Regions from separate parts of the Solibacillus sp. genome, predicted to be linked through region 1. Evidence: riboswitches for the same ligand, from Rfam matches in the RefSeq annotation. Region 1 holds a riboswitch; the other holds the start of a gene.

Region 1 (8,388 bases):
GTACTTTCAGGTGGAGAGAAAGTTCGTTGTATGCTTTCAAAAATGATGCTTTCAAACTCGAACGTATTATTATTGGATGAACCAACGAACCACTTAGACTTAGAATCAATTCAAGCACTGAATGAAGGTTTAATCCGCTTCAAAGGTGCAATGATCTTTACATCACATGACCACCAATTCATTCAAACTATTGCAAACCGTGTAATCGAAATCCGTGAAGACGGTTCTATTTTAGATAAACCATTAACATACGATGAGTATCTAGAGTGGAAAGATGCACAAGGCTTAAACTAATAATCGAAAAAAGAAGGATGCAGCTATCTGCACTCCTTCTTTTTTTTGTAACTTATTCCGTAATTGTATTTTTATAAATATCGAGAATTTCAAGTAATTGCTTTTTCTTTGTTTCATCGCTCTTTAACTGTTCAAGTTTGTCTATATATTGTGCGATTGAATACCGGGATAGGACCGGTAAATCATACGTTTGGACAAGCAGATCAAATAATGTTTGCTGTTCATCAGATAAATAGATCGGAAGAGTGTAACTATAAGTGAAAACATATTGTCCTTTTTTATTTATACCTAATTGTGGCGCATATTCCGGTAAGGAAAATGATAAATCAGGCTGCGGCTCGAGTGGTTCCACAATTTCCTCATCATCCATCGAGTATTTGCATTATATACTTTTTATATTGGGATCTCATGTTTTAACAAAAAAAGCTACGTACAATGATACGCAGCTTCGGAATTTGTACTATTATAGTTTGATTACATTAGATGCTTGTGGTCCGCGGTTGCCATCTACAACCTCGAATTCCACTTGTTGCCCTTCTTCCAATGTTTTGAAACCTTCACCTTGAATGGCAGAAAAGTGAACGAATACATCGTTTTCCCCTTCCACTTCGATGAAGCCAAAACCTTTTTCTGAGTTAAACCATTTTACTGTACCTTGTTTCATCAATAAATACCTCCAAAAATAAAAGTTAACAATTAAAAAACCAAATAAAAAAACACATATTACAAGAGTACCGATCCACTAACTCGATTACTGTTTGTAATATGTGAAGCCATTGTATTCGGTCAATCTTTCAATTGTTAAATATAGTATATATATCATAAGTATGACTGTCAATTACCATTTGGAAAATTAAGCAAATTTTCAATCAAATGGAGTTATTATTGTGTAATCGCTTCTGGCGTTAATATAATAATGCCATGATAAATTTGGGCATCATCATCACAGGCTTCACAAAATTCACATTCATCCTCTGACCAAAATGCATAAAATCGTTCATTTTTATGTGCTTCAAACTCATATTTGTTTCGAAATTGAGCAAGCAAATGATTCAATGCCATTTGGAATTGATGCTCTGTATCATATAGCTCCGTTGATACGATATACTCTTCCCAACCGTCAAATTGCCACCAAGGCTCGTAATCTGCCTTCATATAAATAATTTTATACATATACATTATCCTTTCTTTCTCTATATTTTAAACACTTTTGTCCGCGATGTCTAATAATGCTAATTATAATTAGGGGAAGAATGGAAATCATAATAATTGTTCGTCTTTCCGAATCTTTTTACTTTTTAATAGAGCCAAAACTTGTTACGATTAAGAAAAGACAGCATTTCAATTTTTTTAGAAATGTGGGGTATTAAATAACTAATTCTGCTGATTTTTGTGCAATAAAGTAACTAATATTGAAACTTTTTTACGTTTCATACGTATCAATAGTATCGAGTAAAGGAGGTATGACAATGCTTGGTCCTATAAATTTTCTAACACGACATCTAATTAATGTATTAGTTTTTTCGACAGCGGTCACACTTACGTTTGTTAATTTTACCGGCATAACAACGATGCTGGCATTACCTCTTGGAGCAGCAGCATATTTCATCAGTAATAAAGTAACTTACACCATTCAGAAAACGGCACAAAGCAAAAAAGTCGGGCTTTCAAAATCTGAATACAACTTAATCGAAGCACAATTAAAACAGGCCCGTTCACATATTCAGGCATTAAATCAGCAGTATGTCAGAGTGCGTTCTGTACGTTCTTTTAAGCAAATAAATGAAATGTCAAAACTAGCAAAACGCATTATCAATATTGTGCAGACAAACCCGCACAAGTTTTATGCAGTGGAAGATTTCTTCTATGCACACTTGCCGTCAGCCGTACAGCTTTCTGATAAATACACGTTACTGACAAAAGAACAAGTACCTGGTACGGAAGTGCATTTAGCGTTGGAAGATACACGTAGAACTTTAAAAGAGCTACAGATAACGATGGAATCTGATTTGAAAAGTGCTTTATCTTCGGATATCGAAAACTTGAAAATCGAACTCGACTTTGCAAAATTGTCGAATGAAAAGCGTAAAGATCGATTAAAAATCGGCGGTGAGTAACAAATGAATATGACAAATAATCCATTTGATGCCTTTACAGCGAGTGAAAATGTTGACTTGCAAGTAAGTAAAGAACAATTTGCGGTGAATGTTGCAAACAATGCAGCCTCACCGCTTTTCGCATCATTATCAAATGATATGAAACAGCGGGCACTGCAATTAGCCCAAAATTTAGAGCCAAAAAATTACGAAACGGTTTTGGCATTTGGTTTACCCGCACAAGAAGCACTAAAAAAATTCACGACCCAGATGCTGCAGTATATTCAACGCAAAGATGTACGGAAAGTCGGTGAAGTATTATCCGATTTAATGCAGCATTTGGAGATGATTGACCCGGATGCATTAATTGAACAGGATAAAGGTTTTTTTGCAAAACTTTTCAGCCGATCCACACAGTCTATTCAAGAAATCATGACCCACTACAATAAGTTAAGTAAACGCATCGATCGCTTAAGCATTCAACTGGAATATAATCAAAATGCTTTATTAAACGATTATCAGTTTTTAAATAAACTGTATGCGATCAATGAGGATTATTTCCAGGAAATCAATGTTTATATTGCAACACTGGAAATAAAAAAACAGCATATGCGAGATGTTGTCTTACCTGCAGTGCAAAAAGAAATTGTAGATGGACAAAATCCGTTTAAACAGCATGAATTGAAAGATATTGAAATGCAAATCGAGTGGATTGACCGCCGTATGTATGACCTGGAACTTTCGCGTGAAGTCGCGATACAATACGCACCGCAAATCCGGATGATTCAGCAAACAAATCAAATGTTAATCGAAAAAATTCAAAGTTCGATTATGACGACCATCCCCTTATGGCAGTCTCAAATCGCGATGCTATTAAATATGAACAATCAGCGTCGTGCGATACGGTCTCAGGAGCGTCTTATGGATGCATCTGAACAGTTGATGCGTAAAAATGGCAAAATGCTTGAAGTATCCAAAAAAGCAGTGAATCGACCAGCATTATCCCATAGTGATATTGACCGGTTTAAACAAACCCAAATGCAGTTGCTTCACGATATTGAAGATACATTACGCGTGCACGTACAGACAGACGAAAAGCGCCATGAAATCGAACATACGATATTAGAACAAAAATAAAAAGGTGTGTGAAAAGCCATTATGACTTTTCGCACACCTTTTCTTTTTAAGCGAAGTATTCTTTATAGAATCCGCCAACTTCACCTGTGTTGTCGATTACAAAGATGAATTCTTCTGTTTCATTTTTCACTTCATATTCTTTGCCTACTGTTAATACGTTTGATACCAAATATTTCGATGCATCCGTATGTACACATTTTACTGTGCGAATTGTCGGCGCATCTTTCCAATTTAAATGTAGCATGTTGTTCCCTCACTTTTAACTATTATCGATACTCTCCTATTTTATATGATTTTTCTGTCAGTGGAAAGCGCGTTGTAGTAAAAATCCACTTTTCTTGCTTCTTTAATTACTTAGAATCCCAACACATTAAATTAATTTTAATTTATCGCTGTTTCTGATATTTGATAGAACAACTATTCCATGTTAAACTCACAAACAGAGGTGGAATTTATGGCATTTGGTAGTATTCCAATGTGGTTTTTCGCAATTGTAATTGCCTTTGCAATTGTATTTATTTTAATAAGCGAATGGAACTCACGAAAATAAGCTCGCATTTAACTGCGAGCTTTTTGCTATTACCGTAATGTTCTTTTCAGGAACTCTTTAGTCCGGTCATGTTTTGGATTAACAAGCAAATGTTCCGGAGGGCCTTCTTCAACAATAACCCCTTTGTCCATGAATACAATCCGGTCCGATACTTCCTTGGCAAACTCCATTTCATGAGTAACGATCAGCATCGTATTTCCTTGATTTGCTAGATGGCGCATTACCTTTAATACTTCCCCTACCATTTCAGGGTCAAGTGCTGATGTCGGTTCATCGAACAGCATTACATCAGGATCCATCGCTAGTGCACGTGCGATTGCCACACGTTGTTTTTGTCCACCGGATAAGTGTTTCGGTTTCGCATTTTTATAGGCGCTCATCCCGACAAGCTCCAAATATTTCATCGCATTACGTTCTGCTTCATCTTTTGAACGCTTTAACACTTTAATTTGACCAACAATACAGTTATTTAGTACATCCAAATTATTGAATAAATTGAACTGCTGGAATACCATACCTAAATGCGTACGGTACTTTTCAATTTGATGTCCGTCATTTAGGATATTTTCCCCATTGTAGATTATTTCCCCTGCTGTTGGTGTTTCCAGTAAATTAATACAGCGTAAAAGCGTTGATTTCCCTGAACCTGAAGAGCCGATCAACGTTACGACTTCCCCTTTGTTTACTTGGAAATTGACATCTTTCAATACTTCATGATCACCGAATTTTTTATTTAAATGGTTAATATCAATTACAACTGTCATCTTATTCACCATCCTTATCTAGCTTGTTGCCTGTAATGAGCTCCACTTTATACGAAGAAGGTCCGTCCATCTTTTTCTCGAACAATAGTAAGAAGCGAGTTACAGTAAATGTCATAATGAAGTATAATACTGTCGCGATAAAGAATGCTTCAATATATTTATAGTTACTGCCCGCTATTGAATTCGCAGTAAAGAACAGCTCCACTACCGAAATAACACTTAGGACAGATGAATCTTTAATATTCATAACGAACTGATTCCCTGTTGCAGGTAAAATATTGCGTGCTACTTGCGGCAGTACAATATGAATCATCGTTTGCAGGTGATTCATTCCAATCGCTTGTGCAGCCTCAAATTGGCCTTTATCAATCGATACGATACCACCACGCACATACTCGGCCATGTAGGCTCCTGTGTTTAAACTAATTACGATGGAGGCTGCTAAAAAGCGGTCAATATCGATTCCTAAATAGACAAGACCGTAAAATACGACCATCGCCTGGACCATCATTGGCGTGCCTCTGAAAATTTCCACATAAGCCGTTAAAATAAAATTAATGACTTTCAGAAGAGCTGATTTAACATTTTTTTTGCGTTGTGGAATTGTGTGCATAATTCCGATGAAAAATCCGATCAGTGTTCCACAAACTGTCCCGATAATTGCCAAGAGAAGTGCAGTCCAAGCTCCACGTACAAATAAATCCCAATTGTTCGTAAACAAGTTCCATGATGATTCTAAAAATGCCATCGCCTTGTCCTCCATTTCTTTTTGTTTCTACTATTTATGTATGAAACCATAATTTTAATAGAAAAAGGTTGTCTTCCGTTTGCCGGCAAGACAACCTCATTAAAACTGTCAATGCTACACCATTATTGTGCTGCTGGTTGATTTGCAATTGCGTCTTCCATTAATTTCTGACGCTCATCTTCCGAAATTTCAGCTAATACTTTGTTAATTTGTTCACGTAAATCTGAACCCTTTTTCAAACCTACTGCTACAGCTGTTGACGCTTCGTCTGCTTCGAAGTTTGGCTCAGGTACAATGTATTTAATATTATTCAGAGCCATTTCAGCAGAGATACCTTCTGGACGTTCTGAAACGTATCCATCAATTGCGCCTGACTGTAATTGCACTCGCATTGCACCAAAATCAGTTGCCGCTACTTGTTTTTGAACACCTTCGATTTGATCGATTACATCATAATGTGTTGTCGCTTGCTGACCTGTAATTTTTGCATCTGCAAAGTCGGATAATGAAGTTGCATTTGCATAAGGGCCGTCTTCTTTTACAACAATGACATAGTCACTTGTGTAATAGTTCTCTGTGAAATCAATTACTTCCTTACGTTCAGGCATTGGTGACATACCAGCAATTACTAGATCAATGGCACCTGATTGTAATGATGGAATTAAACCATCCCAGTCTGTTTTAACAATTTGTAATTCCATGTCCAGACCTTCTGCAATTTTTTTCGCAATTTCCACATCATAGCCTGCTGCATATTCCTTTGAACCTGCAATTTGAACTCCGCCATTGGCATCATCTTTTTGTGACCAGTTAAAAGGCGCATACGCCGCTTCCATACCGATTTTAATCACTTTTTTTTCTGAATCAGAACTGCTTGTAGTACCTTCATCGCTTGAACCGCAAGCTGCTAGCAATAGCATTGTCATGGCAGTCAGTAAAATTAATAGTCTCTTTTTCAAAGAAATCCTCTCCTTATTTGTTAAATTTCGGGCGTTATATATGCAAAAAACGACCTAAAAGAAGAACTTTAGGTCGTTTAAATTATAATTAGCCCGAATCCTCTACAGTTCCCATTTTGAGATAGCACAACTCAACCATCATGGATATAGATGATTGAGACAGTTCTGCAATTATTCACTGCAGACCCAGCATTGTAAAATTGAGCGTTTACAACACTTCGGCGATATTTCCTTCTCTTATATTTCAAAGCCAGCTCATGGCTCCATATAAAACTGTTAAGTATCGCGCCTCTACCTCACGAGAGTGTGAGGTTTTGATATGAAATTGATATGTTTATATTACATTATTGCGACATTTCCGTCAACACTCATTTTTCTGAAATCTAACTGAAAAAAAAAACTAATGCGCAATACGTAAAGTATCGCGCATTAGTAGAGTAAATACTATTAAGAATTTAACAATAAATCTTCTGGGTTTTCGATCATTTCTTTAACTGTTTTTAAGAAGCCAACAGAATCTTTTCCATCGATGATACGGTGGTCGTAAGATAATGCTACATACATCATTGGACGAATTTGAACTTCACCATTGACAGCTACTGGACGGTTTACGATTGAGTGCATACCTAAAATACCAGCCTGAGTACCGTTCATGATTGGTGTTGACATTAATGAACCGAATACACCACCGTTAGTGATTGTGAATGATCCGCCAGCCATGTCGTTTAAGCCCAATTTTTTGTCGCGTGCTTTACCAGCTAATTCTGCAATGTTTTTCTCGATTTCAGCAAAGTTTTTCGCATTTGCATCACGAACAACCGGTACTACTAAACCTTCTTCTGTTGATACAGCAATACCGATATCGAAGAAGTTGTTTAAGTGAATTTCGTCACCGTTAATTTGTGCATTTACATATGGATATTTCTTTAATGCTGCTACTACAGCTTTTGTAAAGAATGACATGAAGCCTAATTTAATATCGTTAGCTTTCACGAACTCATCTTGTTTACGTTTACGTAATGCCATAATGTTCGTCATATCAATTTCGTTGAAAGTAGTTAACATTGCAGTTGATTGTTTTACTTCTAATAAACGTTTTGCAATTGTTTGACGACGACGGCTCATTTTTTCTACTGTTACACGGTCTGTATCAGCTGCTGGTGTAAAGATCATTGGACCATTGCCTGCTGGAGCTTGAGCAGCTTGTGCTGCTGGAGCCGCTGGTGCTGTACCATGTGCTGCAACGTCTTGTACACGTACGCGACCTTGTGGGTCAACAGGTGAAATTGCTGCTAAGTCGATACCTTTTTCACGAGCTAATTTACGAGCTGCCGGTGAAGCGATCACACGCTCACCCGAAGTTTCTTCAGCTGCAACTGGTGCAGGTGCTGCTGCTTTAGGAGCTTCTTCTTTTGCTGGAGCCGGAGCTGCTGCTGGAGCTTCTTCTTTAGCGGCCGGTGCAGGTGCTGCGCCTTCGCCTGCTTCAACTACTGCGATTACTTGTCCTACTAATACAGTATCGCCTTCTTCTGCTAAAATTTGTTTTAAAACGCCTGCTTCTTCAGAGATGATTTCAGCATTAACTTTATCAGTTTCTAACTCAACGATAAATTCGCCTTTTTCTACGCGATCTCCAACTTTTTTCACCCACTGGGCAATTGTACCTTCAGTAATTGATTCTGCTAATTCAGGGACTTTAATTTCAGCCACGTTCATATCCTCCTTTAATTACGCTACACATTCATTGTATAGCAAGCCACTTCTATTTTAAATAGAAGCAGCTCTTTTTAAACAAATCATTTATTACTTTTCAAGTGCTTCGTTCACTAATTTAGCTTGC
Region 2 (8,388 bases), on a different contig from region 1:
GTAATTGCCCACACCTGCTTTATAGGAGGTTACAACGATGAATTTAAAATTTGACCGTGTTGCTAGTGTTGTATTTTTAATGCTAGGAATACTTATTATCGTCGAATCCCAAAAAATTTCTACAAGTGCGTACGGCTCTCAAATTGGCCCGAGTACATTTCCGTTTGGATTAGGAATCGCTTTAATTTTATTAAGTATTTTGCTGTTTATTGAAACGATTCGTCACCAGGCGATGTATAAAATTGCTGAGGATAAAGAAGGAGAGAATTCTTCTAATTATAAGCGATTTCTAATTATTTTCATTTCAGCCGTTGCTTATGCATTTTTACTTGAAAAACTAGGTTATTTAATTACGACCTTTGCATTTTTATTAATCTCGTTCCAAACACTTGAACGAGGAAAATGGGTTAGCTCGATTATAGTGGCAGCCGCGTTTTCAGCAATCATTTACTTCGGCTTCGTCAACGTATTAGGCGGATCATTGCCTAAATTCCCACTCTAAATAGAAAGGAGGAGCTGATATGTCAACGGTACAGTACTTATTAGACGGGTTTGCTATTGCTTTTCAGTGGCATAATATTTTATTCGCATTATTAGGTGTAATTATTGGAACAGCAGTAGGCGTATTACCGGGAATTGGTCCTATGAGCGGGGTCGCATTATTAATTCCTGTTACGGCTACATTAACATCTGGTTTACCATTAGAAATGGCTGCAACTAGTTCAATCATCTTGCTGGCGGGAGTTTACTACGGTGCAATGTATGGTGGATCTACAACATCTATTTTATTAAATACACCAGGCGAATCTTCTTCAGTTGTTACGACGCTGGACGGGTATCAAATGGCACGGCAGGGAAGAGCTGGAGCTGCCTTATCCATTGCGGCAATCGGTTCGTTTATCGCAGGTATTATCGCGTTAATCGGGTTGGTTCTATTAGCCCGACCATTATCAAAAGTAGCAATAAATTTTGGTCCGGCAGAATACTTTTCGCTAATGCTGTTAGGGTTGGCGGCGGTAAGTGGTTTAGCGGGTAAATCGATTACGAAGGCATTAATTATGACGGTTCTTGGTCTATTATTAGGAACAATTGGAATAGATGCGGTTTCAGGAATTGCCCGATTTACATATGACCAGCCAGTTTTATTTAGCGGAATTGAATTCTTAACAGTTGCTGTAGGTTTATTTGCATTAGGTGAGGTATTTAAAACGATCTTCGAGAAGGATGGCAACGATGAACCGATCGCGAAGATCAACCGTATTTTACCTACCAAAAAGGATTTAAAAGACAGTGCGGCACCAATTGCACGCGGATCATTCCTTGGCTTCTTTTTAGGAGTACTTCCAGGTGCTGGAGCGACACTTGCTTCCTTCTTTGCGTATATTACAGAAAAGAAGATTAGCAAAAATCCAGAATCATTTGGTAAAGGAAATATTGCCGGGGTTGCTTCCCCGGAATCTGCAAATAATGCATCATCGGGTGGAGCGATGATTCCGCTATTAACATTAGGGATTCCGGGATCGGGAACGACAGCCATTTTAATGGGTGCGTTCATTATGTACAATATTCAGCCAGGTCCATTATTATTTGAGGAACATCCGGATGTAGCGTGGGGATTGATCGCCAGTATGTTCCTTGGAAACTTAATGCTGCTTGTATTAAACATGCCATTAGTTCGTGTTTTCGCTAAAATTATTCAAACACCGAAAAGATTCTTACTGCCTATCATTATTGCTATTTCATTTTTTGGTGTATATGCAGTTCAATATACGACGTTTGATTTATTCCTGTTATTAGGGTGCGGGATTGCAGGCTATTTCTTTGCGAAAAATGATTTCCCTGTTGCTCCATTAGTTTTAGCGCTTGTGTTAGGTCCGATGATTGAAAATAACATGCGACGTGCTTTAACAATTTCAAATGGGGAGTACAGTATTTTCGTAGCAAAACCACTTTCATTAATCTTCCTGATTGTTGCAGTTTTATGGATACTAATTCCGATTCTTATGAAATTACGTGGGAAAAATGTAATTATTAATGAAGAAGGATGAGTTAAGCTACTAAGTCGTGTTTAACAGAAAGATGCCGTCCGAATTCGGGCGGCTATTTTATTTGAAATAAATAGAACATGTAGGGGGAATGGGTTAAATGAAAAGTATACGTCAATACAAAGCAGGAGCGGCAGATGTTTTAATTGTGGAAGATGTGGAGATACCTGCAATCCAACAGGGGGAAGTATTAATACAGGGGCTATATACGAGCGTAAATTATGCTGATATCAAAACTCGAATGGGTAATAAAGGTCAAAGTACATTTCCCATCACATTAGGCTTAGATATTGTAGGGCACGTCATTGAAAGTAAAAGTGCGTCATTTCAAAAAGGAGATTATGTTTTCGCATTTCCTAAAGGGGGTTCTTATCAGCAAGTAGTAGCGGCAAAAGAAACGTTAACCTTTAAAATTCCCGAAGCGATCGATCCATTACAGGCTGCTGCTCTACCAACCGTGACCATTTTATCGGAAGTTTTACTTAAACAAATTGGAGATATACAAAAGGAAGATACAATTGTCGTACATAGCGCGGCTGGTGGTGTAGGGACAATGCTTGTGAAGTTGGCAAAACATTATGGTGTGTCAAAAATCATTGGAACTGTCGGTGATTTAGGTAAGAAAGATTATGTTTTGAGCATAGGTGCTGATGATGTGTTTACTTACGAAAGCTTTGTAGAAGGCGTTAAGCAACATACTAATGGTAGAGGGGCACAAGTAATTTTTGATTCGGTCGCCGGTGATGTTACAAAGGCAAGTCTTGAATGCTTAGCTAACTACGGGACATTGGTTCAGTTTGGAAATAGCAGTGGAAAAGCTGGTGTAATATCAACAAGCGATGTGCATAGTAGCTGCCGAAACATAAAAGGTTTCAGCTTAGGTACAACTCGTAAGGAAGCTCCATCCCGATTAGCTCCCGTAGTTGAGCGAATCATTCCATTGTTCGAAAGCAAACAATTAAACGTTCCAATTGCTCAAGTCTTCGATTTAGAGGAAGTCCAGGAGGCGCATCGTCTAATTGAAAGCAGAAAGCATCAAGGGAAGGTTTTAATTCGCCTTTTATAAAATGAGTTCTATTATTATAGATCCGAACTTTATGAACAATTTTAGTCATGTATGAAATATATATGTTTTAACCTGTTGTCGTTTTATTGAGTTTCCCTTTCTAAGAGGCCAAAATAAAGGCTAGAAGGGGATGAAACAATGGCAACAGCGACTACAGTATTGCATGAACGAATAGATTTCCTTACTTTATATAAAAAAGAAACAAACCAGACAGAAGAGTGGCTGAAAGAGCGGATGGAAGAAGTTCAGCTTCCGGATTTCACCTTAACGAAAGATGAGCTTACGTACGGGGCACGGGTTGCATGGCGCAACAGCAATAAATGCATCGGGCGCCTGTTTTGGAATAGCTTAACCGTGTTTGATGGGCGCCATTTACTAAATGAAGTTGAAATTTATGAAGCGCTAATAAACCATATTGATTTTGCCACCAACAACGGGAAAATCAGACCGGCTATTACACTATTTGAACCGGACCGTGTACGCATTTGGAATCATCAGTTAATCCGCTATGCAGGCTATGAAACAGATGATGGGATTGCTGGAGATTCCGATTCACTCGAGTTTACGAAAATGTGCGAAAGCCTCGGCTGGCAAGGTGCACGTACAAACTACGATGTTTTACCACTTGTCATTCAAGTAGATGACCGGGACCCAATGCTTTTTAACATTCCAAAAGAGCATGTGCTGGAAGTGGCGATTACCCATCCTGATTATGATTTTTCGAAACTAAATATGAAGTGGTATGCAGTCCCGATTATTTCGAGTATGCGTTTTAATATTGCGGGCACTGATTTTCCGGCAGCGCCATTTAACGGGTGGTATATGGGAACGGAAATCGGGGCGCGTAATTTAGCGGATACATACCGCTATAATTTCCTGCCGAAAGTGGCCGAAGCAATGGGACTGGACATTTCGGTGAATGCGTCGCTTTGGAAGGACCGTGCACTTGTCGAACTGAATGTTGCGGTACTACATTCATATAAAAAAGCGGGGGTAAGTATTGTCGATCATCATACCGCTGCCCAGCAATTTCAGCTGTTTCAAAAGCAGGAACATGCAAGCAACCGGGATGTAACGGGAAACTGGGTATGGCTTGTACCGCCATTATCTCCCGCCACAACTGATCTGTATCATGAACCGATTGCCAACAAGATAAAAAAACCAAACTACCTATACCAGCAACAACCATATTAAAAATAGGTGTGCAGGAAGCGAAAGCCTCTGCACACCTATTTCTTACCTTTTATTTAATATAATTTGGATCAATTCATCGCGGTCGATCAAGTAAACGTCGTTGATGTCGGCAAGTTTTTCGGCCTGGCGGGTAAAATGACTGTTTGTAACAACCCAAGCTTCAGTTGCCTCATACATTTTTACCGCACCGATAATTTCCTGAACAGCTTTTACACCGACTGTACCGGAATAGCGTTTTGCCTGGACTGCAATAATATCTTTTCCGTCCTTTAAAATAAGATCGGCACCGTAGTCACCGCTCGTTGCGGTATAGCTCACTTTAAAACCGCGTCGCTTAAATAACTCTCCTAAAAATCTTTCAAAATCCTCACCGGTCATTTTATCGACTTCGCGAATGCCGGACTTCCGTAATTTCCTCGTTTTCAGCGATCTTAGCCAAACTTTAAACGCGATATATAGTACGAAATAAGCGACAATTCCAATACCGATGCCTTCAGCTGTTTGCGATACATAATAACCAGCTGCACCAGCCGATGCGATGAAAAACAACGGGATAACCGGCAGGCGTTTTTTATTCCGTTTTCTCTTTTTACGCAATAGTTCTGTACTCCTTTTATTTACTACCGTTATTATATCATAAAAGGGTACATACGTTTGGTTATATCGTACGATTGTTTGCACTCATAAAGGAAGCGATAAATAACAGAACAGAAATTAGAATAAACAGCACAATTGGGATTGACCAGCTATCCGTCAAGTCATGGGCATAGCCGAACAGAACCGGTCCGATTGCGGCAACGAAATAACCGATTGACTGTGCGAAACCGGAAAGTTCAGCTGCATCATAGGCTGTCTTCGTCCGCAATGAGAACAGCATCAGCACTAAACCAAATGAAGCCCCGCCTGCAAAGCCCAGTAAAATCATCCATAAGATGGCAAGGTTTGTCCATTCCATCAAGATACCCGTGAAACTGACTAAGTAACATATTGTAAAGAAAACAACGATCGGACGTTGTGAAGCGATTTTCCCTGCGATAATCGGAATAATAAATGTCATCGGTATTTGCGAAAATTGCATAATGGATACCATCCAACCGGCAGCCGTAGCATCCAGGCCTTGGCTAATGAATATTTCGGGTAACCAAGCTGAAGAGCAGTAAAATATAAACGACTGGAACCCCATTGCTCCTGCGACTGCCCAGGCAAGCGGTGACTTCCACATCAGCGTTTTCTTTGTCTGGGATGTCGGCATTTGTAATGCAATTTTTTCCTGGCGCAAAATCGGCAGCCAAATTAGTAATGTAAGAATCCCTAAAATAATCGTAATCCCTGCTGCTATTTGCCAGCCTGCGTTTGCAGCTATAGGATAACTGAAGCCCGCAGCAAGTCCGGAAGAAATGTTCATTGATACAGAATAAATCCCTGTTAATAAGCCGATATGCAATGGGAATTTCCATTTAAAATAACTTGGGATGAGAACATTCCCGAATGCAATTGCGACGCCAATTAATATTGTTCCTAAAACGAGCAAAGACGTTGCCCCAAGTGAACGCAGTAAAATCCCTGCACATAGCAAAATGACGGAATAAAATAATGTCCATTCCATCCCGAACCTACGGGCAATACTTGGTGCAAATGGTGAAACAACCGCAAAGGCAATTAAAGGGATGGTCGTTAAAAAGCCCGCAAGAAAGTTCGATATCCCGAGACCTTCACGAATAAACGAAATAATCGGACCGACTAATGTAATCGGTGTACGTAATGTTGTTGCAAATAAAAATACGGCAACCATAAAATAGATGAGCTGTCGGTTGGATAGTATTTTTTTGCTGTTTTGATTCAATTGTTCGGTGTCCATAATAATTCTCCTTTTGTCTAGTAATATATGTTTGAGTAGTGTGAATACTCTTAAAAAACAGAATAAAGGTGAAGCCATTGCTATCAAAAAAATGTTATGTTAGACTTTTAATCAATTAAATAAAACATTACCTCATGTAGATGTATGAGGTAGAGGTCGCAATCATTAAGACTAGTATAGCTGAGATTAGGAAGAATCGGTGAAGCTTTATGAAAGGAATGGTTGCCGAAGTGTTATTTTTCTTCTTGAAAATAATGCTGGGGCTGTTTTCGATAAGGAACAGAACTGTCACATGTGTGAGCATGTGTTGAGCTATCTTTCAAGTTTGATGAGGTGTAAATATAACCATCACAAAAACTTGTGGTGGTTTTTCTTTTACCTGCACTCATCGGATATCTGTGACACCCGATGAGTGCAGACCTCCGGTGGATGTCACAGATTTTTAAAGGAACTTTTTGAGGGATCTCGAAAAAATCTGGACGCAATTACTCCGAGGCGTAATTGATACCTTATCAAGCAAAACAAAAAGGGAGTTTTATATTCATGAGTGAGATTAAAATAGATCAGCTCGGTAACAACGGGTTGAAAAAGAGTTTGAAAAGTCGCCATGTAACGATGATTTCGCTTGGCGGAACAATCGGTACAGGTTTATTCTTAGCATCAGGCGGTGCGATTGCACAGGCAGGTCCAGGCGGGGCATTGCTTGCATATGCACTGATCGGCGTTATGGTTTATTTCCTAATGACATCATTAGGGGAAATGGCTGCCTATATGCCAACATCCGGTTCGTTTAGTACGTATGCAACTAAATTTGTGGATCCGGCTTTAGGCTTTGCGCTTGGCTGGAACTATTGGTACAACTGGGCAATTACAATTGCAGCAGAAATTGCGGCTGTTTCGTTAATTATGAAATACTGGTTCCCGGACAGTTCTTCAATTTTATGGACAATTTTATTTATCGTAGTCGTTTTATCCTTTAACTTAGCATCAGTAAAAGCTTTCGGTGAGGCAGAATACTGGTTTGCGATGATTAAAGTCGCGACAGTAATTGTCTTCATCATTGTCAGCTTCTTAATGATTTTCGGAATTTTAGGCGGGAACGATCCGGTCGGCTTTACGAACTTCGTTAAAGACGACGCACCGTTTAATGGAGGTTTCCTGGCATTGTTCGGTATTTTCCTTGCAGCAGGTTTCTCGTTCCAAGGTACGGAAATGCTTGGGGTAACAGCAGGGGAAACAGATGACCCGGGCAAAAACATTCCAAAAGCTGTACGTTCAGTATTCTGGCGTATTTTACTGTTTTACATTTTCGCAATCGGTGCAATCGGATTACTGATTCCGTATACGGATTCACGTCTCTTATCAGAAGATATTGCGACAAGTCCATTTACTTTAGTATTTGAAAACTTAGGTGTGGCATTTGCGGCATCTGTTATGAATGCGATCATTTTAACTGCGATGTTATCTGCAGGGAACTCAGGGTTATATGCAGCAAGTCGTATGCTTTATCAGTTAGCAGTAGACGGAAAAGCGCCGAAACTGTTTATGAAAGTAACTTCACGCGGTATTCCGATGTATGCACTCTTAGCTACATTGGCAGTCGGTTCATTAGCATTCCTGGCATCGTTTTTCGGTGACGGTGTTGTCTACATTTGGTTATTAAATGCTTCCGGTATGTCCGGGTTCATCGCTTGGCTTGGTATTGCAATCAGTCATTACCGATTCCGTCGTGCATATGTTGCACAAGGACATTCATTGAGCGATTTACCATATGTATCAAAATTCTTCCCATTCGGTCCGTTATTTGCGTTTGCCCTATGTATGATTGTCGTGCTAGGTCAAAACTATATGGCCTTTATGGGTGGAACAATTGACTGGTACGGTGTCGTTGTTTCATATATCGGCTTACCATTGTTTGCCGCATTATGGTTTGGCTATAAATTTAAACACAAAACGAAAATCGTTCCTTTAAAGGACTGCGATTTATCGAATAATTAATTTCTGAAACGTAATGTGAGCTTCCAGGCTTTCATTGCGTTTTTTTTGTTTATGAGGATTATTTGTGCTGAAGTGAGGAATAAGTTGGAGTGATTGAGGATTATGCTATGCTGTTTGAAGATAATCTGTACAAAAGTGAGGAATAATTTCCTCGAGTATGATGGCAACAAGAGTGGTATTATAGAAGAAACAAAATTGAGTAACACTGAAGAATAAGGAAGTGAAAA

What was found. Region 1 has a riboswitch for lysine ahead of ABS917_RS14090 (transporter substrate-binding domain-containing protein). Riboswitches for the same ligand answer to the same signal wherever they lie in the genome.
Positions count from the first base shown of each region.
Region 2: another riboswitch for lysine. It lies ahead of ABS917_RS06380 (amino acid permease); the one in region 1 lies ahead of ABS917_RS14090 (transporter substrate-binding domain-containing protein).

Region 1 covers NZ_JBELZM010000014.1:84,103-92,490, forward strand. The annotation lists gene ABS917_RS14045 (ABC-F family ATP-binding cassette domain-containing protein) at 1-294, shown strand, start outside; gene ABS917_RS14050 (hypothetical protein) at 347-646, opposite strand; gene ABS917_RS14055 (cold-shock protein) at 758-958, opposite strand; gene ABS917_RS14060 (DUF1033 family protein) at 1,177-1,467, opposite strand; gene ABS917_RS14065 (5-bromo-4-chloroindolyl phosphate hydrolysis family protein) at 1,764-2,411, shown strand; gene ABS917_RS14070 (toxic anion resistance protein) at 2,415-3,527, shown strand; gene ABS917_RS14075 (DUF6501 family protein) at 3,574-3,771, opposite strand; gene ABS917_RS14080 (amino acid ABC transporter ATP-binding protein) at 4,107-4,841, opposite strand; gene ABS917_RS14085 (amino acid ABC transporter permease) at 4,843-5,589, opposite strand; gene ABS917_RS14090 (transporter substrate-binding domain-containing protein) at 5,712-6,548, opposite strand; lysine riboswitch at 6,663-6,850, opposite strand; gene odhB (2-oxoglutarate dehydrogenase complex dihydrolipoyllysine-residue succinyltransferase) at 6,996-8,258, opposite strand; gene ABS917_RS14100 (2-oxoglutarate dehydrogenase E1 component) at 8,352-8,388, opposite strand, start outside.
Region 2 covers NZ_JBELZM010000004.1:165,841-174,228, reverse strand. The annotation lists gene ABS917_RS06410 (tripartite tricarboxylate transporter TctB family protein) at 38-502, shown strand; gene ABS917_RS06405 (tripartite tricarboxylate transporter permease) at 522-2,048, shown strand; gene ABS917_RS06400 (quinone oxidoreductase family protein) at 2,146-3,111, shown strand; gene ABS917_RS06395 (nitric oxide synthase oxygenase) at 3,250-4,305, shown strand; gene ABS917_RS06390 (restriction endonuclease) at 4,348-4,902, opposite strand; gene ABS917_RS06385 (CynX/NimT family MFS transporter) at 4,964-6,163, opposite strand; lysine riboswitch at 6,306-6,486, shown strand; gene ABS917_RS06380 (amino acid permease) at 6,707-8,161, shown strand.